DNA from 3 places in the Microbacterium sp. BH-3-3-3 genome. Region 1 is predicted to be linked to each of the others. Evidence: predicted binding sites of a transcription regulator. Region 1 holds the regulator's gene; each other region holds the start of a gene.

The links. Region 1 encodes HrcA, which represses chaperone genes, less so after heat shock. Its sites were predicted from a motif close to TTNGCACTCGNNNNNNNCGAGTGCNAA; they were not measured.
Region 2: a site for HrcA is predicted at 2,787-2,813, ahead of groES (co-chaperone GroES). Genes of this name have one in related genera too.
Region 3: a site for HrcA is predicted at 5,160-5,186, ahead of BJP65_RS13325 (Hsp20/alpha crystallin family protein). Genes of this name have one in related genera too.

What each region holds. Positions count from the first base shown of each region.
Region 1 covers NZ_CP017674.1:152,096-159,924, forward strand. Annotated here, with positions in the region: gene lepA (translation elongation factor 4) at 1-1,333, shown strand, start outside; gene BJP65_RS00790 (DUF1990 family protein) at 1,356-2,000, shown strand; gene hemW (radical SAM family heme chaperone HemW) at 2,000-3,217, shown strand; gene hrcA (heat-inducible transcriptional repressor HrcA) at 3,358-4,398, shown strand; gene dnaJ (molecular chaperone DnaJ) at 4,448-5,575, shown strand; gene BJP65_RS00810 (16S rRNA (uracil(1498)-N(3))-methyltransferase) at 5,578-6,312, shown strand; gene BJP65_RS00815 (HIT domain-containing protein) at 6,523-6,870, shown strand; gene BJP65_RS00820 (PhoH family protein) at 6,920-7,829, shown strand, end outside.
Region 2 covers NZ_CP017674.1:1,242,796-1,250,624, reverse strand. Annotated here, with positions in the region: gene rimI (ribosomal protein S18-alanine N-acetyltransferase) at 1-20, shown strand, start outside; gene tsaD (tRNA (adenosine(37)-N6)-threonylcarbamoyltransferase complex transferase subunit TsaD) at 20-1,120, shown strand; gene BJP65_RS05775 (hypothetical protein) at 1,117-1,563, shown strand; gene BJP65_RS05770 (class I SAM-dependent methyltransferase) at 1,573-2,760, opposite strand; gene groES (co-chaperone GroES) at 2,890-3,186, shown strand; gene rarD (EamA family transporter RarD) at 3,325-4,266, shown strand; gene BJP65_RS05755 (ABC transporter substrate-binding protein) at 4,472-5,755, shown strand; gene BJP65_RS05750 (hypothetical protein) at 5,924-6,661, opposite strand; gene BJP65_RS05745 (ABC transporter ATP-binding protein) at 6,766-7,548, opposite strand; gene BJP65_RS05740 (ABC transporter ATP-binding protein) at 7,548-7,829, opposite strand, start outside.
Region 3 covers NZ_CP017674.1:2,883,343-2,891,171, reverse strand. Annotated here, with positions in the region: gene BJP65_RS13355 (cell wall metabolism sensor histidine kinase WalK) at 1-138, shown strand, start outside; gene BJP65_RS16635 (hypothetical protein) at 350-571, shown strand; gene BJP65_RS13350 (hypothetical protein) at 766-993, shown strand; gene BJP65_RS13345 (type III polyketide synthase) at 1,230-2,318, shown strand; gene BJP65_RS13340 (methyltransferase domain-containing protein) at 2,405-3,067, shown strand; gene BJP65_RS13335 (NAD(P)/FAD-dependent oxidoreductase) at 3,060-4,178, shown strand; gene BJP65_RS13330 (UbiA family prenyltransferase) at 4,201-5,025, opposite strand; gene BJP65_RS13325 (Hsp20/alpha crystallin family protein) at 5,272-5,727, shown strand; gene BJP65_RS13320 (sugar ABC transporter ATPase) at 5,784-6,146, opposite strand; gene BJP65_RS13315 (NAD(P)/FAD-dependent oxidoreductase) at 6,437-7,657, shown strand; gene BJP65_RS13310 (SRPBCC family protein) at 7,801-7,829, shown strand, end outside.

The DNA.
Region 1 (7,829 bases):
CGTGCTGCGCGTGAGCGGCAAGACCGGCATGGGCGTCGAAGAGCTGCTCGACCTCATCGTCGACCAGATCCCCGCCCCGGTCGGCAAGCCCGACGCCCCGGCACGCGCCATGATCTTCGACTCGGTCTACGACGCCTACCGCGGCGTGGTCACGTACGTGCGCATGATCGACGGCTCGCTGCAGCCGCGCGAGCGCATCCAGATGATGTCGACCACCGCGACGCACGAGCTGCTCGAGATCGGTGTGTCGAGCCCCGAGCCCGTGCCCACGCGCGGTCTCGGCGTCGGCGAGGTCGGCTACCTCATCACCGGTGTGAAAGACGTGCGCCAGTCGAAGGTCGGCGACACGATCACGACGCACCGCAAGCCCGCCACCCAGGCGCTGCCCGGGTACACCGATCCGAAGCCCATGGTCTTCTCGGGTATCTACCCCATCGACGGCAGCGACTACGCCGAGCTGCGCGAAGCCCTCGACAAACTCAAGCTGTCCGATGCGTCGCTGCAGTACGAGCCCGAGACCTCGGTCGCGCTGGGCTTCGGCTTCCGCGCCGGGTTCCTCGGCCTGCTGCACCTCGAGATCATCACCGAGCGCCTCTCGCGGGAGTTCGGTCTCGACCTCATCACCACCGCCCCGTCGGTGACCTACGAGGTCACCACCGACACGGGCGACACCGTCTCGGTCACCAACCCCAGCGAGTACCCCGACGGTCGCGTCGCCTCGGTCTCGGAGCCGATCGTCAAGGTCGGCATCCTGCTGCCCAAGGACTACGTCGGCACCGTGATGGAACTCTGCCAGTCGCGCCGCGGAACGCTCCTGGGCATGGACTACCTCAGCGAGGACCGCGTCGAGCTGCGGTACCACATGCCCCTCGGCGAGATCGTGTTCGACTTCTTCGACCACCTCAAGTCGCGCACGCAGGGCTACGCGAGCCTCGACTACGAACCCGCCGGTCAGCAGAGCGCCGACCTCGTGAAGGTCGACATCCTGCTGCAGGGCGACAAGGTCGACGCGTTCAGCTCGATCGTGCACCGCGAGAAGGCATACGCCTACGGCACGCTCATGGCCGAGCGCCTGCGCAAACTCATTCCGCGCCAGCAGTTCGAGGTGCCCATCCAGGCCGCGATCGGTGCCCGCATCATCGCGCGCGAGACGATCCGCGCCATCCGCAAGGACGTCCTCGCGAAGTGCTACGGCGGTGACATCACCCGAAAGCGCAAGCTGCTCGAGAAGCAGAAAGAGGGCAAGAAGCGCATGAAGATGGTGGGCCGCGTCGAGGTGCCGCAGGAAGCCTTCATCGCCGCCCTCTCGGGCGACGTCGAGGCCAAGAAGTAACGACCGATTCGAGAGGAAGATCATGCGCCGGCAGAACTTCACCGACGACACGGTCGATTACGCGGCGGTGGGCGCCACCCAGGCCCCCGACCTCATGCAGTATCCGCCCGAGCGTTCCGTCCCCGCCGAAGATGCGTGGCGTATCGGCAGCGGCGAAGAGCGCTTCGTCGCCGCGGGCGAGTTGCTGCTCGCGTGGGCGCCGCTGCGCAGCGAAGAGCTGAGCATCACCGACGTGCGTCCCGCGTCGGGCGCCGGCTACGCGGGCGTCGGCTTCGACGCCGAGGGCGCTCCCGTCGCCCCCAGCCGCCTCGAGGCCGAGCAGCGCTTCGCCGCCGACGGCACCCCGTTCGTCAGCCCCGGAACGGGCGTGCGCCTGCACGGCAAGGTCGACGGACACCGCGCCGATGCCGAGCTGCGGGTCATCTCGGTGTTCGAGGAGCCGCGCCGCGTCGGATTCATCCTCGGGACGGTCGGACACTCCATCGTGAGCGGCGAAGAGCTGTTCTCGCTCGAGTGGCGCGACAACGACGAGGTCTGGTTCGTCGTGCGCGCGTTCGACCGCCCCACCGCGCCGTCCTACAAGCTCCTCACGAGCCGCGTGCGCCGTCGCCGCAAGGCGCTGTTCACGCGGTACCTGCGCGCGATCTCGCCGCTGTACACGTCCTGATGGGCGGACCGCTTCCCCTCGGAGACCCCGCGCCCACCGACGGTCGTCTGCCCGACGACCTGACCATCGACCCGTCGGTCGACTTCGGTGTCTACCTGCACGTGCCGTTCTGCCGTGTGCGCTGCGGCTACTGCGACTTCAACACCTACACCGCCAGCGAGCTGCGCGGCGCCCGGCAAGACGACTTCGCCGACACGCTCGCCGCCGAGGTGCGCCTGGCGGGCGGGGTGATGGATGCCACGGGCGGCCGCCGCACGGCATCCACGGTGTTCTTCGGCGGGGGTACGCCGACACTCCTGCCTCCCGGCGATCTGGCGCGCATGCTCGACGCGGTGCGCGCGGAGTTCGGCATCGCCGAGGGGGCCGAGGTCACCGTCGAAGCCAACCCCGACACGGTCGACGACGCCGTAGTCGAGACGCTGGCCGCCGCGGGCGTCACGCGCGTGTCGATCGGCATGCAGTCGGCCCGCCCGCACGTGCTCGCCGCCCTCGACCGCACCCACGACCCCGCGAACGTCGCGACCGCCGTCGCCGCGGCCCGCCGCGCCGGGCTCGACGTATCGCTCGACCTCATCTACGGCGCACCGGGGGAGTCGCTCGACGACTGGCGGTCGTCTCTCGAGACCGCCGTCTCCCTCGCTCCCGATCACATCTCGGCCTACGCGCTCATCGTCGAAGACGGCACGAAGCTCGCCCGCCAGATCCGCTCGGGCGCGGTCGCGGAGCCCTCCGACGACCTGCAGGCCGACATGTACGAACTGGCCGACGAGCTGCTCGCCGATGCCGGGTACGACTGGTACGAGGTGTCGAACTGGTCGCGCGGCGTCGCCCACCGTTCGCGGCACAACCTCGCCTATTGGCGCGGCACGGACTGGTGGGGGTTCGGACCGGGCGCCCACAGCCACGTCGCGGGGCTGCGCTGGTGGAACGTCAAACACCCGGCCGCCTATGCCCAGCGCCTCGCGGCGAACGAGTCACCGGCCGCCGCGCGCGAGCGCCCCGACGAGACGGCCCGACGACTCGAGTCGGTGCTGCTGCGCAGCCGCATTCGCGAGGGTCTCGCCGTCGGCGAGCTGCACGGCGAGGGCCGCAAGGCCGTGGCGTCGCTCATCGCCGACGGGCTCATCGAGGGGGCGGATGCCATCCGGGGCCGCATCGTGCTGACCCGCCGCGGACGCCTGCTGGCGGATGCCGTGGTGCGAGCCCTCACGGTCTGATCCGCGCCGTCGCATCCCGCGGCGGGACCGCACGCAGGCGCGGAGGATCCGGCATCCGCGAGCCCCCGACGGGGCAGGTCGTCGATCGGCGTAGAATTGGCACTCAGTCAAGTCGAGTGCCAGACGGGGAGGAGCAGCGCATGGTGTCGGAACGCGGCCTCCAAGTGCTCCGCGCGATCGTGCAGGACTACGTCGACACGCGTGAACCCGTCGGCAGCAAAGCGATCGTCGACCGGCACGCATTCGGTGTGTCGGCGGCGACCATCCGCAACGACATGGCGCTGCTCGAAGACGAAGACCTCATCGTCGCACCCCACACCTCGTCGGGCCGCGTGCCCACCGACAAGGGCTACCGCGTGTTCGTCGATCACCTCGCCGAACTGCGCCCGCTCTCGGGAGCGCAGCGCAGCGCGATCACCTCGTTCCTCGACGAGGCGGGCGATCTCGACGACCTGCTCGCCCGCACGGTGCGTGCCCTGACGCAGCTGACCGGCCAGGTCGCGATCGTGCAGTACCCGTCGTTCGCGCGCGCCAACCTCTCGCACGTGGAGCTCGTGGCTCTCGGCGGTCCCCGCGTGCTCGTCATCCTCGTCACCGACACCGGCCGCGTCTCGCAGCGGATCGCGCTCGTCCCGGCCGAGCCGGCCGAGGCCGACATCGTGCAGCTGCGCGCGCGTGTGGGCGCGGTGCTGGTCGGGCGCTCCGTCGCCGACTGCGCGCAGCAGGTCGCCGCGGTCGTCGCCGACGGCCCCCGCCCCGGCATCGCCCTCGACGCCGTCGCCGACGCCGTGTTCCGCGTCGTCGGCGAGGAGCTCGAGGAGTTCCGTCAGGATCGCCTCGTCATGGCTGGGGCGGCGACCCTCGCCAAGCGCGAATCCGACTTCCGCGGCAGCATCTACCCGCTCCTCGAAGCCATCGAGGAGCAGGTGACCCTGCTGCGGCTCATGACCGAGATGGTCGCCGACGAGAAGGGCTTGTCGGCCAGCATCGGCCGCGAGAACGAACCCTTCGGGCTCATCGAGGCCTCGGTGCTCGCGAGCCGGTACGACGGCTCGACGGGCGGTGCCCGCGTGGGCCTGCTCGGCCCCACCCGCATGGACTACTCCTCCAACCTCGCGGCGGTTCGCGCCGTCGCGCACTATCTGACCCGGATGCTCGAAGACGACGACAGCGCGCGCTGACGAGCACCCCACCGAGAACGACCCCGCACCCGCGGGCAGGAAGGCGATTGTGGCTGACCACTACGAGGTCCTCGGCGTCGAACGAGACGCCAGCGCCGACGAGATCAAGAAGGCGTACCGCCGTCTCGCTCGTCAGTTGCACCCCGACGTGAACCCCGGTGACGACGCGTCCGAACGCTTCAAGCTGGTCACGCACGCGTACGACGTGCTCAGCGACCCCGAGCAGCGTCGGCGCTACGACATGGGCGGCGACCAGAACCCCTTCGGCGGGGGCGGGGGAGCGGCCGGCTTCGGCGGGTTCAGCGACATCTTCGAGACGTTCTTCGGTGGGGCCCAGGGCGGCGGAGGCGGGCGGGGACCGCGTCCGCGTTCGCGTCGCGAGCGCGGGCAGGACGCCCTCGTGCGCGTCACGCTCGATCTCGGCGACGTCGTCTTCGGTACCCACCGCGACCTCGACGTCGACACCGCCGTGCTCTGCGAGACCTGCCAGGGAGCGTGCACGCAGCCCGGCACGAGCGAAGTCACCTGCGACATCTGCCACGGCTCGGGTCACGTGCAGCGCACGGTGCGCAGCCTGCTCGGCAACGTCGTCACCAGCCAGCCCTGCAACGTGTGCCACGGACACGGCACGACCATCCCCTACCCCTGCGGCACCTGCCAGGGACAGGGACGCGTGCGCGCCCGTCGTACCGTGTCGGTCGACATCCCCGCCGGCGTCGAGTCGGGCCTGCGCCTGCAGCTTCCCGGTTCGGGTGAGGTCGGCCCCGCCGGCGGCCCCAACGGCGACCTGTACCTCGAGATCACCGTCGACGCGCACGAGGCTTTCAGCCGCGAGGGCGACGACCTGCTCGCCACCCTCGAGGTGTCGATGCCGGATGCCATCCTCGGCACCACCACGACGATCGACGCCCTCGATGGTGCCGTCGAGCTCGAGGTGCGCCCGGGCGTGCAGTCGGGCGACGTGCTCACCATCAAGGGCCGCGGCATCACGCCGCTGCGCGGAAGCCAGCGCGGGGACCTGAAGGTCGGCGTGCACGTCGTGACGCCCACGCGCCTCGACCACAAGGAACGCGCCCTCATCGAGGAGTTCGCCAAGCGCACGAAGGCCCCCCAGCCGCGCCTGGCCGAGCACCAGCAGGGCATGTTCTCGAAGTTCCGCGACCGCTTCCGGCACTGACCGTGGCGCTGCACTTCGTCACCGACGAGGCGGCATCCGCTCAGCCGGGGGACACCGTCACGCTCACCGGAGCAGAGGCGCACCACGCCGCAGCGGTCCGCCGGGTGCGGGTCGACGAGGCGGTCACCCTCGGCGACGGTCATGGGGCGTGGCTGTCGGGCCTCGTCACGGCCGCGACGCCCAAGCAGGTCGACGTGCGGGTGACGGGCCGCGAGGAGCATCCGGCCCCGTCGCCGCGCTTCGTGCTCGTGCAGGCGCTCGCGAAGGGCGACCGTGACGAACTCGCGGTGCAGGCGGCGACCGAACTCGGCGTCGACGCGATCGTTCCGTGGCAGGCGGCGCGGAGCGTCTCGCGCTGGGATGCCAAGGCCGACAAGGGTCTGGCCCGCTGGCGCACCATCGTGCGCGAGGCGGCGAAGCAGGCGCACCGCGCGTGGATCCCCGACGTCGAGGGCGTCGCCCGCACGGCCGACCTCGTGCGCCGCGCCGGCACCGACCTGGTGCTGGTGCTCGAGCCGTCGGCATCCGATCGCCTCACCGCGGTCGCCGTCGAAGCCTCAGACGGTCGCGACGTGGTGCTCGTGGTCGGGCCCGAGGGCGGGATCGCCTCCGACGAGCTCGACGCACTGGTGGCGGGCGGCGCTCGACTCGTGCGCCTCGGCGACACGGTGCTGCGCACCTCGACCGCGGGGGCCGCGGCGATCTCGGTGCTGTCGGCGGCGCACGGGCGCTGGTGAGCCCCCGCCGCGTTCCGATCCGCCCGTCCGGGGCGAGAAACGTCCCGATCCGCCCGTCCGGGGCGCGGAATGTGTATCGGGGCGCACAACAACCGCCCCGATGCACGGTTCACGCCCCGGCCACGAGTCGTACGGCTCGACGCGCCATCTCGCCCGTCGAGCCCGCACCTCCCGACCTGCGTGTCGGAGCCCCTCACTAGACTGGATGCCATGAGCGAACCGTCGATCTTCACGCGCATCCTGCAGGGCGAGATCCCCGCCGAGATCGTCGCCGAGACCGAGAACGCCTTCGCGATCCGCGACATCGCCCCGCAAGCGCCGGTGCACCTGCTCGTCATCCCCAAGACGCAGCAGTACCGCAACGTCGTCGAGCTGGCGGCGGGCGACCCCGACCTGCTCACCGAGGTCGTGGGGCTCGCGAACAGCGTCGCCGCCGAGCATGCCGACGGCGACTTCCGGCTGATCTTCAACACCGGCGAGGGCGCCGGCCAAACCGTCTTCCATGTGCACGCCCACGTCCTCGCGGGTGGCCTGAACGAAAAGAGCGTGGGTGTCTGACTCCGCCGAAGAATCCGTCGTCGACCGCATCGAGGTCGACGGCGTGGCCATGGTGCAGCTCCTCGGACCGCAGGATCGCCTGCTGCGCGTGGTCGAGAAAGAGCACCCCGAGGTCGACGTGCACGTCCGCGGCAACGAGATCACGCTGTCGGGCACCGCTTCCGCCGTCGCCGCGGCGCGGGGCCTCGTCGACGAGCTGCTCGCGATGACCCGCTCGGGCCACGGCCTCGACCCCTCCGACGTGAAGAGCTCGAACCGCATGCTCTCCGACGGCGGTCCCCGTCCGTCCGAGGTCATGGGCGAAGCGATCCTGTCATCGCGCGGCAAGGTCATCCGCCCCAAGACCGCCGGGCAGAAGGCCTACGTCGACGCGATCGACGAGAACACCATCGTGTTCGGCATCGGCCCCGCCGGTACCGGCAAGACCTACCTCGCCATGGCCAAGGCCGTGCAGGCGCTGCAGCGCAAAGAGGTCGCCCGCATCATCCTCACCCGGCCCGCCGTCGAAGCCGGCGAGCGTCTGGGCTTCCTGCCCGGCACGCTCACCGACAAGATCGATCCGTACCTGCGGCCGCTGTACGACGCGCTCAACGAGATGATGGACCCCGACATCGTGCCGAAGCTCATGGCGACGGGCACGATCGAGGTCGCTCCTCTCGCGTACATGCGCGGACGTACGCTGAACGACTCGTTCGTCGTGCTCGACGAGGCGCAGAACACCACGCCCGAGCAGATGAAGATGTTCCTCACGCGCCTCGGCTTCGGCACGCGCATGGTCGTCACCGGCGACATCACCCAGGTCGATCTGCCCCAGGGCGCGTCGGGTCTGCGTCTGGTCACCCGCGTGCTCGACGACATCGACGACATCCACTTCTCGCGCCTCACCAGCGAAGACGTGGTGCGTCACAACCTCGTCGGTCGCATCGTCGACGCGTACAGCGAGTACGACGAGAAGCGTC
Region 2 (7,829 bases), 1.1 Mb from region 1:
CCGGAAAGGGCTGGTGCTGATGGACGCGCCCCTCGTGCTCGGCATCGAGACCAGCTGCGATGAGACCGGCATCGGCATCGTCCGCGGTCGCACGCTGCTGAGCAACACCATCGCCTCGAGCATGGACGAGCACGCCCGCTACGGCGGCGTCGTCCCCGAGGTCGCCGCCCGCGCGCACCTCGAGGCGCTGCAGCCCTCGATCGACGCCGCGCTCGCCGAGGCGGGCGTGACGCTCGCCGAGCTCGACGCGGTCGCCGTCACCAGCGGTCCCGGCCTCGCGGGTGCGTTGATGGTCGGGGTGGGGGCCGCGAAGGGCCTCGCCGTCGCCCTCGACAAGCCGCTCTACGCCGTGAACCACCTGGTCGGTCACATCGCCGCCGACATCCTCGACGACGACGCCGCCGAACTCGAGTACCCCACCGTCGCCCTGCTCGTCAGCGGGGGGCACACCTCGCTGCTGCTCGTGCGCGACCTCACCAGCGACGTCGAACTGCTCGGCGAGACCATGGACGACGCCGCGGGCGAGGCGTTCGACAAGGTCGCCCGACTACTGAAGCTGCCCTACCCCGGCGGCCCCGAGATCGACAGGGCGGCAGCCTCGGGCGATCCCACCGCGATCCGGTTCCCGCGGGGCATGTCGCGCGCCTCCGACATGGCATCCCACCGCTACGACTTCTCGTTCTCGGGCCTCAAGACCGCCGTCGCCCGCTGGGTCGAGCAGCACGAGGCCGCGGGGCAGCCGGTGCCCGTCGCCGACGTCGCGGCGTCGTTCCGCGAAGCCGTCGTCGACGTGCTCGTGACCAAGGCCCTCGACGCGTGTGCGCGCCACGACGTCCCGCGCCTGCTGCTGGGCGGCGGGGTCATCGCCAACAAGCGCCTGCGCGACGTCGCCCTCGAGCGCGCGGCGGCGGCGGGTGTGGCCGTGCGCATCCCGCCGCTGAGCCTGTGCACCGACAACGGCGCGATGATCGCCGCCCTCGCCGCGGAGCTCATCTCGTCGGGGCGCCGGCCCTCGACCCTGGCGTTCGGCGCCGACTCCACGCTGCCGGTGACCGAGATCCAGGTCGCCGAGGATCCCGATGCCGAGGCCCCCGGGCCGGGCTCCGGACGCGTCGCATGAGCGAGGCGGCCCCGCCGACGCGGCGCGCGCGCAAGGTCGCCGAGAGCGTCGAGCCCGCCGACGACCTGCGCGCCGCCATCACCCAGGCGGCGGCGTCCGCTCGGCGCGACGACGAGGGCGACCCGGAGCGCCTGCCCACGGCGCAGCTCGAGATGGCCGCCTTCGGCGATCACGTCATCCCCTACGTCCCGCCGGCGCCGCCCACCCCGCGGTCCCTGGCGCCGTGGGCGCTCGGCGTCTCGATCCTCGCCCTCGGGGCGGCCCTGTTCACCGGCTGGCTCCTGCCGCTCGGAGCGCTCGCGGCGATCATCGCCATCGTGTCGTTGCGCCGCGCGCACGACAGTCGTCGCGTCGCCGCGTGGGCGCTCGCGCTCGCGCTGACGTCGGTGGCGTTCAGCGCCGGGTGGTTGATCTGGGGGTTCTCGCAGCTCGCCGTCGTGTGACGACCGGGCTCACACCCGATCGGCCAGCAGCGCGAGCCGCTTCGAGCCGATGCGGGTGAGCAGCAGGGTCGCCGACTCGTCGCCGCGCAGCGACAGCTTCTTGCGCAGTGCGGCGGGGTCGACGTCGACGCCGCGCTTCTTGATCTCCAGGGTGCCGATGCCGCGCGCACGCAGGGCCTGGGCGAGCTTCTTCGGGTCGGCCGGGAGCTCTTCCCGCACGCGGAACGACGACACGAACGGACTTGTGAGGGCGGCGTCCGACGTGAGGTAGGCGATGCCGGGCGCGAGCATGCCCGCCTGCAGCGCGCGGGCGACCTCGCCGATCAGCCGGGCGCGGATGATCGCCCCGTCGGGTTCGTGCACGAAGGCGCCCAGCTCGCGCTGCTCGACGTCGGGGGAGTCGGCGGGGGCGGTGAGCTCCCAGGCGTCGGATCCGCGCACGACGAGAGCAGCCCGGCGCACGTTCTCGCGGGCCAGCACTCCCGACCACAGCACCAGTTCGATGGTCGACCCGTCGGCGCTGATCCACTGCGCTTCGACGTCGTCGGGAATCCGCTCGCGATCGAAACCCGGGCCGAGCTTCACGCCCCCGGGCGTGCTCTCGAGCAGAGCGAAGACCCACTCGAGCGAGGGCGACCATTCGCTCGACGACACCTGCCGCGTCTCGGAGTGCCCGGCCGTGCGGCGTGCCGGGTCGAGCCAGACGGCATCCGTCTGATCGAGGTCGGTGTCTTCGGCGCGGCCGTGCGCGACGGTCACGGTCTCGCAGAAGGGGGCGAGGTTGTACGCGGCGATCGCGGCCGTCACCTCGTCGGCGTCGACGGCGTGCACCCGGATGCCGAGCCCCGCCAGTCCGAGGGCGTCGCCGCCGATGCCGCAGCCGAGGTCGGCGACGCGGTCGAGACCGGCCGCGCGGAAGCGTCCGGCGTGGCGGGCGGCGATCGACAGGCGCGTCGCCTGCTCGAGGCCGGCGCGGGTGAAAAGCATGCGCTCGGCGAACGGGCCGAACTTGGCCGCTCCGCGCACCCGCAGACGTGCCTGACCGACGACGGCCGACACGAGATCGGGGGAGTGCCCGGCCGCGCGGAGTCGAGAGACGGCTCGGGCCGCGTCATCGGTGGACTCGATGCCGCCCACCTCGTCGAGCAGGCGGAGGCCGTCGGGCGTCAGCAGGGCGGTGAGCTCGCGGGTATCCACCGATTCAGCCTAAGCGGGCGATTGTGTTGGCACTCGCGTTGCGTGAGTGCCAGTGCTTCCCTAGACTCGAATTAGCACTCTCCCCGTGTGAGTGCTGACAAGTCTTCTGTAACGAGAAAGAGGTAGACCGTGTCGGTTTCCATCAAGCCGCTCGAGGACCGCATCGTCATCAAGCAGGTCGAGGCTGAGCAGACCACCGCGAGTGGTCTCGTCATCCCTGACACCGCCAAAGAGAAGCCGCAGGAGGGCGAGGTCGTCGCCGTCGGACCCGGCCGTATCGACGACAACGGCAACCGCGTCCCCCTCGACGTCGCCGTCGGCGACCGCGTGCTCTACAGCAAGTACGGCGGCACCGAGGTCAAGTTCGGCGCCGACGAGTACCTGGTGCTCTCGGCTCGCGACGTGCTGGCGGTCGTCGTCCGCTGATCGCGCAGTCCTGCACGAAGGCCCCGCATGCTCCGGCATGCGGGGCCTTCGTCGTTCCGTCAGCCCCGCGTCGCGAGGTGGCAGGAAAGCGGTGGGGAACGGCGGCTCGCGGCGTCGCCCCGCGCGTAGGCTGAATCGGTGACCCCCGCCGCCCCTCCTGTCTCCGGCGGCAGTACCCGCGGTGCCCTCTACGCCCTCGGTGCCTACCTGTTGTGGGGCGTCCTGCCGCTCTACTTCCTGCAGCTCAAGCCCACCGGTCCGTTCGAGGTCGTGGCGTGGCGGATCCTTCTCGCCTTCGTCTTCTGCCTGGTGCTGCTCACCGTGCTGCGCGCCTGGCGCCCGTTCCTGGCGATCGTGCGGCAACCGCGGCTCATGGCGCTCACCGCCGTGGCCGGCGTGCTCATCTACGTCAACTGGCAGACGTATCTCTACGGTGCCCTCACGAACCACGTCATCGAGACGAGCCTCGGCTACTTCATCAACCCGATCGTGACGGTGTTGCTGGGGGTGCTGGTGCTGCGCGAGCGACTGCGGGTGCTGCCGTGGATCGCGATCGGCATCGCCGTCGCCGCGGTCGTCGTCATCGTGGTGGGCTACGGCACCTTCCCGTGGATCGCGCTGACGCTGGCCTTCTCGTTCGGCTTCTACGGTCTGGTCAAGAAGCAGATCGGGCCCTCGGTCGATGCGGTGAGCGGCCTGACGCTGGAGTCGATGTGGCTGCTGCCCGTCGCCGGCGTGCAGCTGGCCGTCGTCGCGGCGTTCGGCGGTCTCACCCTCGGCACGGCGGGCACGCTGCACACGGTGCTGCTGTTGGCTGCGGGGGCGGTCACGGCCGTGCCGCTGCTGCTGTTCGCCTCGGGCGCCCGTCGCGTGCCCCTCACGGTCATCGGGTTGCTGCAGTTCGTGGCGCCGATCATCCAATTCGCGATCGGGGTGTGGGTGCTCGGCGAGGCCATGACCCTCGAGCGGTGGATCGGTTTCGCCCTGGTCTGGGTGGCGTTGATCATGCTGAGCGTCGATTCGGTCGTCGCGTCGCGCCGACAGCGCCGCGTCGTCGTCGATGTGGCGGAGCCCGTCTGACCGGCCAGATCATGCGTTTGTCGTCCCTGCCGACATATCTCCTAGTGCACCGTGACGACGCCGTGTGAAACCGTTATGCGGCCGTGATCGCGACGACTCACATCGTTAACGAACGGCAACACGCAGAAAACGCGCGGCGGCTTAGGTTTAGGACACCAGGCGGTCCTCGTGGGCTGCCCAACGTTCATTCACAGCAAGGAGCACTATGAGCGTCATCACACGTACGCGCACTGGCAAGGTCATCGGCGGCATCGCCCTGATCGGTGCCAGCGCGCTCGTCCTCGCCGGTTGCGCCGGTGGCGGCAACGACGCCGCTGCCCCCAGTGCATCGTCCGGCGGCGGCGCCGTGTCAACTGCAGACGGGACTTTCCACGTCGGCACCATCCTCCCGGCCACGGGTAACCTCGCCTTCCTCGGCCCGCCCGAGGTCGCGGGTGTCAAGCTCGCGATCCAGGACATCGAAGCCACCGGCGACGCGTTCCCGTTCACGACCGAGCTGACCGAGCGCGACTCGGGTGACACCACGACCGACATCGCGACCCAGTCCGCCACCGAGCTGGTCGACGCCGGCGCCGATGTCGTCATCGGTGCGGCTTCGTCGGGTGTGTCCTTCACCTTCGTCGACCAGCTGGTCGACGCGGGCGTCGTGCAGATCTCGCCGGCGAACACGTCGCCGGACTTCACCACCTACGCCGACGACGGGTACTACTGGCGTACCGCCCCGTCCGACGTGCTGCAGGGCCGCGTGCTCGGCAACCTGATGGTCGGTGACGGCGCGGCCAACGTCGGCGTCATCTACATCAACGACCCCTATGGCATCGGCCTCAAGGACAACGCGACCAAGGCCATCGAGGCCGCCGGTGGCGAGGTCTCGGTCGCGGTTCCCTACAACCCGGGTGACACGGTCTTCACGTCGCAGGTCGACCAGGTGCTCGCGTCGCAGCCCGACGCCGTCGCGATCATCGCGTTCGAAGAGACGTCGTCGATCATCCCGCAGCTCGTCAGCACGCAGGGCTTCCCGGCGTCGAAGGTCTACTTCGTCGACGGCAACCTGTCGAACTCGTACGAGTTCGCCGCCGGCACGCTGCAGGGCGCCAAGGGAACGCTCCCCGGCAACCCGGCCGACACGTCGTTCCAGTCGCGCCTGAAAGAGGTCGACCCCGCCCTCACCGACTTCAGCTACGCGCCGGAGTCCTACGACGCCGTCATCGTCGCCGCCCTCGCTGCGGCGCAGGCGAAGGACGACTCGGGTACGGCCATCCGCGACAACATGCAGTCCGTCTCCGAGGGTGGCGAGAAGTGCACGACGTTCGCCGACTGCCTCGCGCTCATCAACGAGGGCACGGACGTCGACTACGACGGCGTCTCCGGCCCGATCACCTTCGACGAGAACGGTGACCCGACCGAGGCGTACATCGGCATCTACCAGTACGGTGCCGACAACAAGTACACCCTGCTGAACACGGAGTTCGGCTCGCTCAACGAGTGACCTGACACCGCACGAGGGCCCGGATCCGCCAGGATCCGGGCCCTTCGGCGTTCGTGCGGGCCGGATCGGTGCCGCGCCGGCATCCGTGTCCCGGCGTGCCACAGGCTCCCGGGGCCTCGGAGGGCCCGGCGCGGCCGGCGGCAGCCCTCCGCGGCCTCGGACCCGGCGTCAGGGCGTCAGGCCGCAGACGGAGGCGGTGAAGGCGAGCAGGGCATCGGCGACCGCCTGCGGCCGGTCGAGCGGAACGACGACGTCCCGGCCGTCGACCCGCGCCACGAGGTCGAACAGGGTGCCCACCTTGTCTTCGGCTATGGCGTGGGCGTCGCAACGGATCGGCGTGACCGGCACCGCGATGGTCGTGGGGGCGTCGCCGCCGGCGACGGTGAGGCCGAGAGGCGCCTCCGTGCCCTGCGGGAAGCGCAGCAGCGGGGTCCCGCGCAGGGAGACGAGCTCGACGCTGCCCGCGGTGGCATCCGGAGTCGGCTCGATCGACAGCAGCAGAGCGGCGGTCCCGTCGCCGGACACCGACACCGCGGTGGCCGAGACGCGGGCGACGGATGCCAGGGCCTCGCGGTCGCATCGCGTCGCGCTCAGGCGGGGGAGCACCCCGAGGGCGTCGTCGACCGCCACGGTCTGCTCGAGCGTTCCCCGGTCGTCGCTCACGTCGAGCACGGCTTCCGGGGCGGCGTCGGCGGCCTCCGGATCGCAGCGCGAATCGGGGAGTGCGACGGGAAGATCGATCGTGCGCCCCGGCTGCAGCGTCTCGGGGCGTTTCGTGTCTCCGCCGCCCGTCGCGGCGAGCAGGGGCGAGCGCAGCACCGCCGAGGTCACGGTGACCGCGGCATCCGAGGTGTTCGTGACGCGGAGCTGCACGCGCCCCGAGACGATGTCGCCCCGCTGCTGCACGAGCGCGACAGACAGCGGGGGAGGCGCGGGAGGGGCCCCCGCGCATGCCGCGAGCGCGACGCCCACCAGGGTGAGCGCCGCGCTCGCGGTGTATCGACGTGGGATCAGGCCGGGGGCTCCTGGTGGTCGCGCTTGGCGTCCTCGTCGGCGGCCAGCGTTCCGAGGTACAGCTCGATGACGCGGGGATCGGTGAGCAGCTCGCGGCCGGTGCCGGTGTACGCGTCCTTGCCCTGGTCGAGCACGTAGGCCCGGTGGCAGATCTGCAGGCAGCGGCGGGCGTTCTGCTCGACCATGATGATGGTCACGCCGGCGCGGTTGATCTCGGCGACGCGCAGGAACGTCTCGTCCTGACGCACGGGCGACAGGCCGGCCGAGGGCTCGTCGAGCAGCAGCACCGACGGGTCCATCATGAGCGCGCGGCCCATGGCGACCATCTGCCGCTCACCGCCCGACAGCGACCCCGCCCGCTGGCGGCGACGCTTGCCGAGTTCGGGGAAGAGCCCCGTGACGAACTCGAAGCGCTCCGCGAAGGCCTTGGGGCGTTGGAAGAGCCCCATCTGCAGGTTCTCTTCGATCGACAGGCTCGGGAACACGTTGTTGTTCTGCGGCACCATCCCGACGCCCTTGCCCACGAGCTTGTCGGCCTTCAGCGTGGTGATGTCTTCGCCGTTGAGCAGCACGGAGCCGCCACGGATCTTCACCTGGCCGAAGATGGCCTTCAGCAGCGTCGACTTGCCGGCGCCGTTCGGGCCGATGATGCCGATCAGGTCGCCCTGGTAGGCGTCGACCGTGCAGCCGTTGAGGATGTTGACCCCGGGCAGGTACCCGGCGACCAGGTCGTCGGTGCGCAGCACCGCGGTGCGCGTGGCGGTTGCGGTGTCGGACATCAGAGCTTCCCGTCCTTCTCGTCGGCGATGAGCTCCGCTTCCGCCTCGGCGGCGGCTTCGGCTTGGATGGTCTCGAGCTGCGACGTGGTCATGTCGCCGAGATCGGTGTCGTGGTGCGCGCCCAGGTAGGCGTCGATGACGGCCTGGTCGGTCATGACGGTCTCGGGCGGCCCCTCGGCCACCACGCGACCCTCCGCCATGACGATGACCCAGTCCGAGATGTGACGCACCATGTGCATGTCGTGCTCGACGAACAGCACGCTCATCCCCTCGCTCTTGAG
Region 3 (7,829 bases), 780 kb from region 1:
GTAGCCGCCGCAGCAGCAGCTGCCGGCGGAACGGCCCGACTCTCCAACACAGCCCCACAGGGGCTGGTGATCACAATCGCCCTGCCCGTCCTCGACTCCGATGCGACACCGACTCGCGGTCACCTCCCTCCACCCTGAGTCACATGTCCCTCCACCCTGAGCCACATGCATCCCGCGCCGCACCGCGCCGCGACTGTCCAGCTCAGTCCGACTCGTCGCATCGGTATCGGGTACATTCCGGCTCGCGCCGGTAAACCCGCACACCGCTACGCATTCGAATGCGCACCCTCCGAACGCTTCTGGTCACCGGTTTTGAAGAGTCTGCGATTCTCCGCCGTACTCTCGGAGTGTGCTCTACATTGCCCGTGGCATCGAGGATGACCATTACTGGGTGGTTCAAGAACTTGATGGTGCCCTCGTCGAGACGCCGTGGCGGGTTGAGCGCGAGGCGGGTAGTTACCGCCTGAGCCATGCGGACGACAGCCGCGAGACAGTTCGAGGACTTGCGTTGGGCGAATTTGCAACACCGGAATCGGCGGTTGAGGCGCTACGAAGCCTGCTGCAGCTCTGACGTCGGGAAATCTCTCCCCTCACAGAGACCCGCTTCTTGACGAGCCTACGTAGGGTCGTCCTGGTCATGACAAACCGTGATCGCACTGGCTCACGACGCAGCTCGTCCGAGTGACAGAGAGTCCGATGGCTCTCGCCGGTCATGTTCCGCAGGCCAAATCTCTAGCACCCGGTCAATGGGGTCAAAGATCGCATGTGGTATTCACGCTCACCGCCGCTCCCGGAGCATGGGGACCGGGAACGGTCGCCCTGACATACCAATGGAAAGCCAACGGCACGGTCATCGCGGGGGCGACGGCGAACACGTACCGGGTCGCTTCTCGCGACGTCGGGAAGACCCTCACCGTCACCGTGACCGGCAAGAAGTCGGGCTATGCAACGCGGTCGCGCGGGTCGAGCGCGACGAAAACCGTCGTCACGTAGCGCGCCTCGCACATCGTGCCGACCGAACGCGCGACCGTTCGGCACGATGTGCGTCCACCGACCGGCGTCGTCTGGCCGTGACGACCGCGTACCGGGCGAGGGCCGGAACCCTCGCGGCCGGACGCCGCCGCGCGTCCGGGCGGCACGGACCGACGCCGCCGCGCGGCACCATAGACGGCGCGCCGACACCGCGCTATCCCCGCCGTCGGCGCCCCGAACCGTGTCTACAGTGAGGCATGACCGCGCGCATCCTCTCGATCGGCACGGCCCTGCCCGAGACCCGCGTCGAGCAATCGACCCTGCGCGGCCTCTTCGCCGCGCAGCCCGGGTTCGACCGCAAGGCCCAACGCCTGGTGGGTGCGGCCTTCGATGCCGCCGCCATCGACACCCGCCACGTCGTGCTGCCGCAGCTCGCCGGCGGCACCGGGGGCGGGCTCGGCGTCCGCGACGGCGACACGCTGCTCATGCCGTCCACGGGAGCCCGCAACGCGGAGTACCGCCGCACCGCACCCGCCCTGTTCGCCGAGGCGTCGCGCGCCGCGATCGAGGGTTCGGGGCGGACGCCGGATGCCATCACGCACGTCGTGACCGTCTCGTGCACCGGCATGTTCGCGCCGGGTCCCGACTACCACCTCGTGCGCGACCTCGGCCTGCCGACCTCGGCCGAGCGGTACCACCTCGGTTTCATCGGATGCGCGGCCGCGATCCCCGCGCTGCGGCTCGCGGCGCGGATCGTGACCGCCGACCCCGACGCCGTCGTGCTCGTGGCGTGCGCCGAGCTGTGCTCGCTGCACTGGCAGACCTCGTCGCACCCCGACCAGATCGTCGCCGCCTCGGTGTTCGCCGACGGCGCGGCGGCCGCGGTCGTGGCATCCGGAGACTCATCGCACCCCGGTCTCGACCTCGACGACTTCGCCACCCACGTCACCGACGAGGGCGAGAAGGACATGGCCTGGACGGTGGGCGACTCCGGGTTCGAGATGACCCTCACCCCCGAGGTGCCGCGCATCATCGGGCGCGAGATCGCCGGCATCGCCGCCGACGTGCTGGGCGACCTGAGCGACGTCGACGCGTGGGCCGTGCATCCCGGCGGCCGCAGCATCCTCGACCGCGTCGAGAGCGCTCTCGCCCTGGATGCCGCCGCCCTGGCGCCCTCGCGGGAGGTGCTGCGCGCCCACGGCAACATGTCGAGTGCGACCCTGCTGTTCATCCTGCGCGACCTGCTGGCCGACGTCACGCACCCCGACGGGGAGCGGATCGCCGCGCTGGCCTTCGGCCCCGGCCTGACGGTCGAGGCGGCGCGTCTGACGCTGCGCCGCCCGTGAGCGCCGCGCGAGGCCCCGCCACCAGCGACGGAGCGACCGGCCTCTGGCGCGGCCTCGCCCGACGCGATGTGGCGCTCACCGAGCTGATGGACGACCCCGACTGCGACCCGCGCGCCCTGGCGGCGACGTATCGGCGGTTCGACGTCGTGAACCGCCTGGTCTCGGCCTGGGGGCACGTGTACCGCACGCGCGTCCGCCCGCAGTTGCGGGCGCTCGGCCGCCCCGCCCGCGCTCTCGACCTGGGGTGCGGCGGCGGCGATGTCGCCGTCCGTCTGGCGGGCCTGGCCGCGCGCGACGGGTTCGACGTCGAGTGGACCGGCGCCGATCCCGACCCCCGCGCCATCGCCTCGGCCCGCGCGCGCGAACGACCGGGCGTGCGGTTCGTGGCCCAGGACTCGGGCGCCCTGCGCGCCGCGGGCGAACGCTACGACCTGGTCGTGTCGAACCACGTGCTGCACCACCTCGACGCCACCGCCCTGGCGACGTTCGCCGAGGACTCGCTCGCCCTCTCGAGTGGTCGGGTGCTGCACGCCGACATCGCCCGCGGCCGACTGGCCTACGCCCTGTACGCCGCGGGGATCGCCCCGCTGTCGGCCGGCACGTTCCTGCGCGTCGACGGACTGCGCTCGATCCGCCGCAGCTACCGCGCCCCCGAGCTTGCCGCGGCACTCGGAACGCCCTGGCGGGTCGAGACGCCGGCGCCCTTCCGGGTTCTCGCCGTGGCCGAGGGGCGGGCGGAGCGTGCCTGAGGTACTGGTGGTCGGAGCCGGACCCGTCGGTCTCGCCCTGGCTGCCGACCTGCGTGTGCGCGGGGTCGACGTCGAGATCGTCGAGAAGCGCGCCGGCACCGGATCCGGGTCGCGGGCCATCGGCATCCACTCCCCCGCGCTCGCCCTCCTCGAGGCGTCGGGCGCGACCGAGGCCCTGCTGGCGCGCGCGGATACGATCGTCCGCGGCGAGGCGCGGGCCGACGGCCGACTGCTCGCGGCGATTCGCTTCGACCGCCTGCGTGCGCGTCATCCGTACGTCGCCGCACTCCCCCAGGCCGACACGATGGAGGTGCTGACCGGCCTCGCGCCACGCGTGCGTCGGGGGGTCGCGATCACCGCCGTGCACGACGATGGTCAAGGCGTACGCGTGCGCGCCACCGGTCCGCGCGGTGACGAGGAGATCCGCGCCCGCGTCGTCGTCGTGGCCTCGGGATGGGCGGGCCGCGACCTCGTGTACCGCCCCGGCGCCGTTCGGACGCATCACTACCCCGACCGCTACGTCATGGCCGACGTCGTCGCTCCCGGCGGTCCCGTCGCCCGGGTGCACCTGGAACGCCAGGGCGTGCTGGAATCGTTCCCGCTGCCCGGCGGACGCCGCCGGCTGGTGGCGTGGGCGGGCACCGACGAGGTGGCGGATGCCGTCGGCACCCTCGAGAGGGCCGTCGCCGAGCGCGCGGGGCTCGAGGTCGACATCGCCGAGGCGACGACGTTCCGCGTGCGGCGCGCCGTCGCTCCGGCGCTGCGGCGCGGCCGCGTCGTGGTGGTCGGCGACGCCGCCCACGAGGTGAGCCCCATCGGCGGTCAGGGGATGAACCTCGGACTGCTCGACGCCCTCACGCTGGCCCCGCTGCTGCCCGGGTGGGTGCGGACGGGCGAGGCGCTCGGCCTCGGACGATGGGAGACCGACCGTCTGGCCTCGGCGCGGCACGCGGCGCGCCTGGCCTGGCTCAACACGATGCTCGGGCGAGCCACGGGCCCGCTCGCCCACCCCCTGCGCACCGGGGCGCTGCGCACCATGCTGCGGGGGGCGGGGGGCGCGCTGTTCACGCGCGCGTACGCCATGCGACTGGATCGCGCCGCCCGCGACTGACGAGCCGCCCGGGCGGGAGGAGTCAGGTCACGACGAGTTGAGCGGCGAGCAACAGAGCCGCCAGCATCGTGAGCTGGAACACCGCGCGTCCGGGCGCGCGCACGAGCACGAGCACCACGGCCGTGGCCGCCACCGCGACGACGGCGGTGAAGAAGATCGCGCCGAGCACCGTGGCATCCGTGCCGATCAGCACCGCCACCGCTCCGGCGACGACGCCGACCGCCGCGAGCACCACCGAGACCCGCGCACCGAGGCGGTGCGGAAGGCCCCGCACGCCCGTGCGCCGATCGTCGTCGAGGTCTCGTACGACATTGGTCAGATGCACGGCCGCGCCGAGGGCGGCTCCCGCGAGCGACGCCCACGGGGCAGCCAGCGCGGGAGAGGCGAGGGACAGCGTCGCGAACGACGGGAAGAGCCCGAAACTCAGCACGAACGGCACGATCGACACCGGCGTCGACTTCAGCCCGGCGTTGTAGGCCCACGCCGAGGCCAAGGCCACCGCGTGCGCGGCGACGAGTCCGGGGCCGAGCGGCACCGACAGGAGCACGGCGAGGAGCGCGGACGCCACGGCCACCCCGAGCGCACGTTCCGGAGTGATCGCTCCCCCGGCGATGGGCTTGTCCGAGCGGCCGACCGCGGCGTCGCGCGCGCCGTCGATCGCGTCGTTCGACAGCCCCACCGACACCTGTCCCGCGAACACGGCGACCACCAGCAGCGCGAGTCGCGCGGGCTCGACCCCCGCGGCGAGGCCGAGGGCCAGTGCCAGAACGGTCACGACCAGGGTCGGCCCCGGGTGGGTCGCGCCCCACAGCGCCCGCACGAGGGGCGGCTTCGCCGCGGCATCCATCACCCGATGACGCTACCGCGGCTGCGCACTCGGGCGGCCGACCCGCCCGGGCGCCGCGCCACCACCACGTTGAGTGTCCAGGACACGCCGCGGAGACCGGCCCCGGCACGGCGCGTCTTGGACACTCGACAGTCTTGGCACTCTCCTGTCGAGAGTGCTAATCTGCTGCCACGTTGAGCGCACAAGGCTCAACTTCATCGAACTCCGGATGCCGATATCCGGACCGACCGAAAAGGAGAACCGACCATGGCCACTTACGACCCCTTCCGCGACCTCGACCGCCTCGCGTCGACCCTTCTCGACGCCCGTCGCGGGGGCGGACCGCGCCGGATGCCGATGGACCTCTACCGCGACGGTGACCACTACGTGCTCTCGGCCGATCTTCCCGGGGTCGACCCGGGCTCGGTCGACATCGACGTCGACGGTCAGCTGCTGACCATCCGCGCCGAACGCACCCTCGCCACCGGCGACGACGTCAAGTGGATCACCCGCGAGCGCGAGACGGCCACGTTCGTCCGCCAGCTCAACCTCGGCCAGGGCATCGACACCGACGGCATCAGCGCCGCCTACCGCAACGGGGTGCTGTCGGTCACGATCCCGGTGAGCGAGAAGGCGAAGCCGCGCCGCATCGCGGTGGCCACCGACGACCACGACGGCGTCATCCGGGCGCACGAGAGCGAACCGCAGCTCATCGAGCAGTAATCCACCGCGAACAGAGGGGCCGGCCCGAACGGACCGACCCCTCTCTCGCGCGTCGCTCAGAGGTCTTCGGGCGCCAGGTCTCCCTGGCCCTCTTCGCCGAGCTCGACGACGCCCGGGTCCTGACCCTGCGAGTCGGTGCCGGTGGACCCGGGGTGGATGTCCTCGAACGGGATGTCGGTGTCGTCGGCGGCGATCTCGGCCGGGTCGGCGCCCGTCGCGGTCGCGGGGGCGATGTCCTGCGGGTCGACGCCCTCGTCGAGGGCCGTCGTGGCATCCCACTCCGCCTGGGCGGGGTCGAGCGCGGGGTCGGGCTCGATCGAGGTGTCGCCGTCGCGCAGGGGCTGCACACCCGCGATGCCGACGTCGGCGGCGGGGGTCGACGAGTCGGCGGGGGACGGGTCGATCGAGGCGTCGCTCATGGGGATCCTTTCGTCGAACGCACCGGGGTGCGTCACCGCTGATCGGCGGTGTCTCCATCCAACGACGCCGACGGGGCCGCGCCCCGCCCCTTGACAGGCCCGACCCGCGCACGGACCACGCGCTTCAACGGGTGGGCTCCCGCTCCAGCGGCACGGGAGAAGCGCTCCTGCCGACGGCGAGCCCTCTTCGTCGTTCCCCAGCGCCCGGGTCGTCCGCCCGACCGACGCTGTCAACCGGGTGGCATCCCGCTGCCGATGACGACACGGTGAGGGAGACGAGAGGATCCCCCATGAACGACTCGAGCCGCACCGTCGCTCGCGCCGACACCCCCCGCATCGTGATCATCGGCGGGGGCAACGCCGGACTGTCGGTGGCCGGACGCCTCCACCGGGCCCGCGCCGGAGACATCACCGTGATCGAGCCGCGGACGCAGCACGTCTTCGCGCCCCTCCAGTCGCACATCGCCGGAGGCGCGGCACGGGCCAGCGAGGCCGTCCGCGCGCAGGCCGACGTGATCCCCGCGGGCACGCGCTGGCTGCGCGACGAGGTCTTCACGGTGGATGCCGCTGCCCGCCGCGTGCATCTCGTGTCGGGCGGTCATCTCGACTACGACCAGCTCGTGGTGTGCGCCGGCCTGCGCATGGCATGGGAGCAGATCCCGGGCCTGCCCGAGGCCATGGCGGCACCGAACGGCATCTCGAACTACGACTACGACCTCGCCGCGAAAGCCTCGCCGGTGCTGCGCGACCTGCGCTCCGGCACGGTCGTGTTCACCCAGCCGCCCGAGCCCGCGTCCTGCGGCGCGGCCGCGCAGAAGCCGATGTACCTCGCGTGCGACTGGTGGCGCGCGATCGGCGTGCGCGACGACCTGCGCGTGGTCTTCGTCGCCCCCGACCCCGTGCCCTTCGGCATCCCGGCCATCGACCGCGAGCTGCAGCGCAAACTCGACGAGTACGGCATCGAGGTGCACTACAGCCGCGAGATGCGGTCGGTGGATGCCGAGGCGCAGACGATCACGATCGGTCACGGCGAGGCCGAGGAGACCCTGGCGTACGACGTGCTGCACGCGGTCCCTCCGCAGCGGGCGCCGGAGTGGATCGCCGGCAGCGGGCTGGCGGCATCCGACGATCCGCACGGGTTCGTCGACGTCGATCCCGAGACGCTGCAGCACACGCGGTATCCCGAGATCTGGTCGGTCGGCGATGCCGCCGCGGTGGCGACCCGCCGTTCCGGGGGCGCGATCCGTCAGCAGGCGAAAGCCCTCGTGAAGAACATGACGGGGGTGAGGGCCGGGCGCTCCCCCTCCGCGAAGTACGACGGCTACAGCGTCGTGCCGTTCACGGTGTCGCGCGGCACCGTCGTCTTCGCCGAGTTCGATCGTCAGGGGCGCCTGCAGCCCACGATCCCCTTCTGGCGTTCGCTGTATCGAGAGCGCGCCCTGTCGTGGATCGCCGACCGTCGGGTGCTGCCCTGGGTCTACTGGCACCTGATCCTGCGCGGTCGCGCCTGAGCCGCGGGGCGAATCCCCGAACGACCCCGGCGCGCCGCGCACGCGCATAGGGCACGCGAGCCGATCCCTCAACCCCGGGGGCAGCTCGCCCGTGACGAGCGAAGACTGGGACCAGCCCCGGAAACCACACGAAAGAGGACACCATGGCACAGGTCATCGAAACCATCGACGT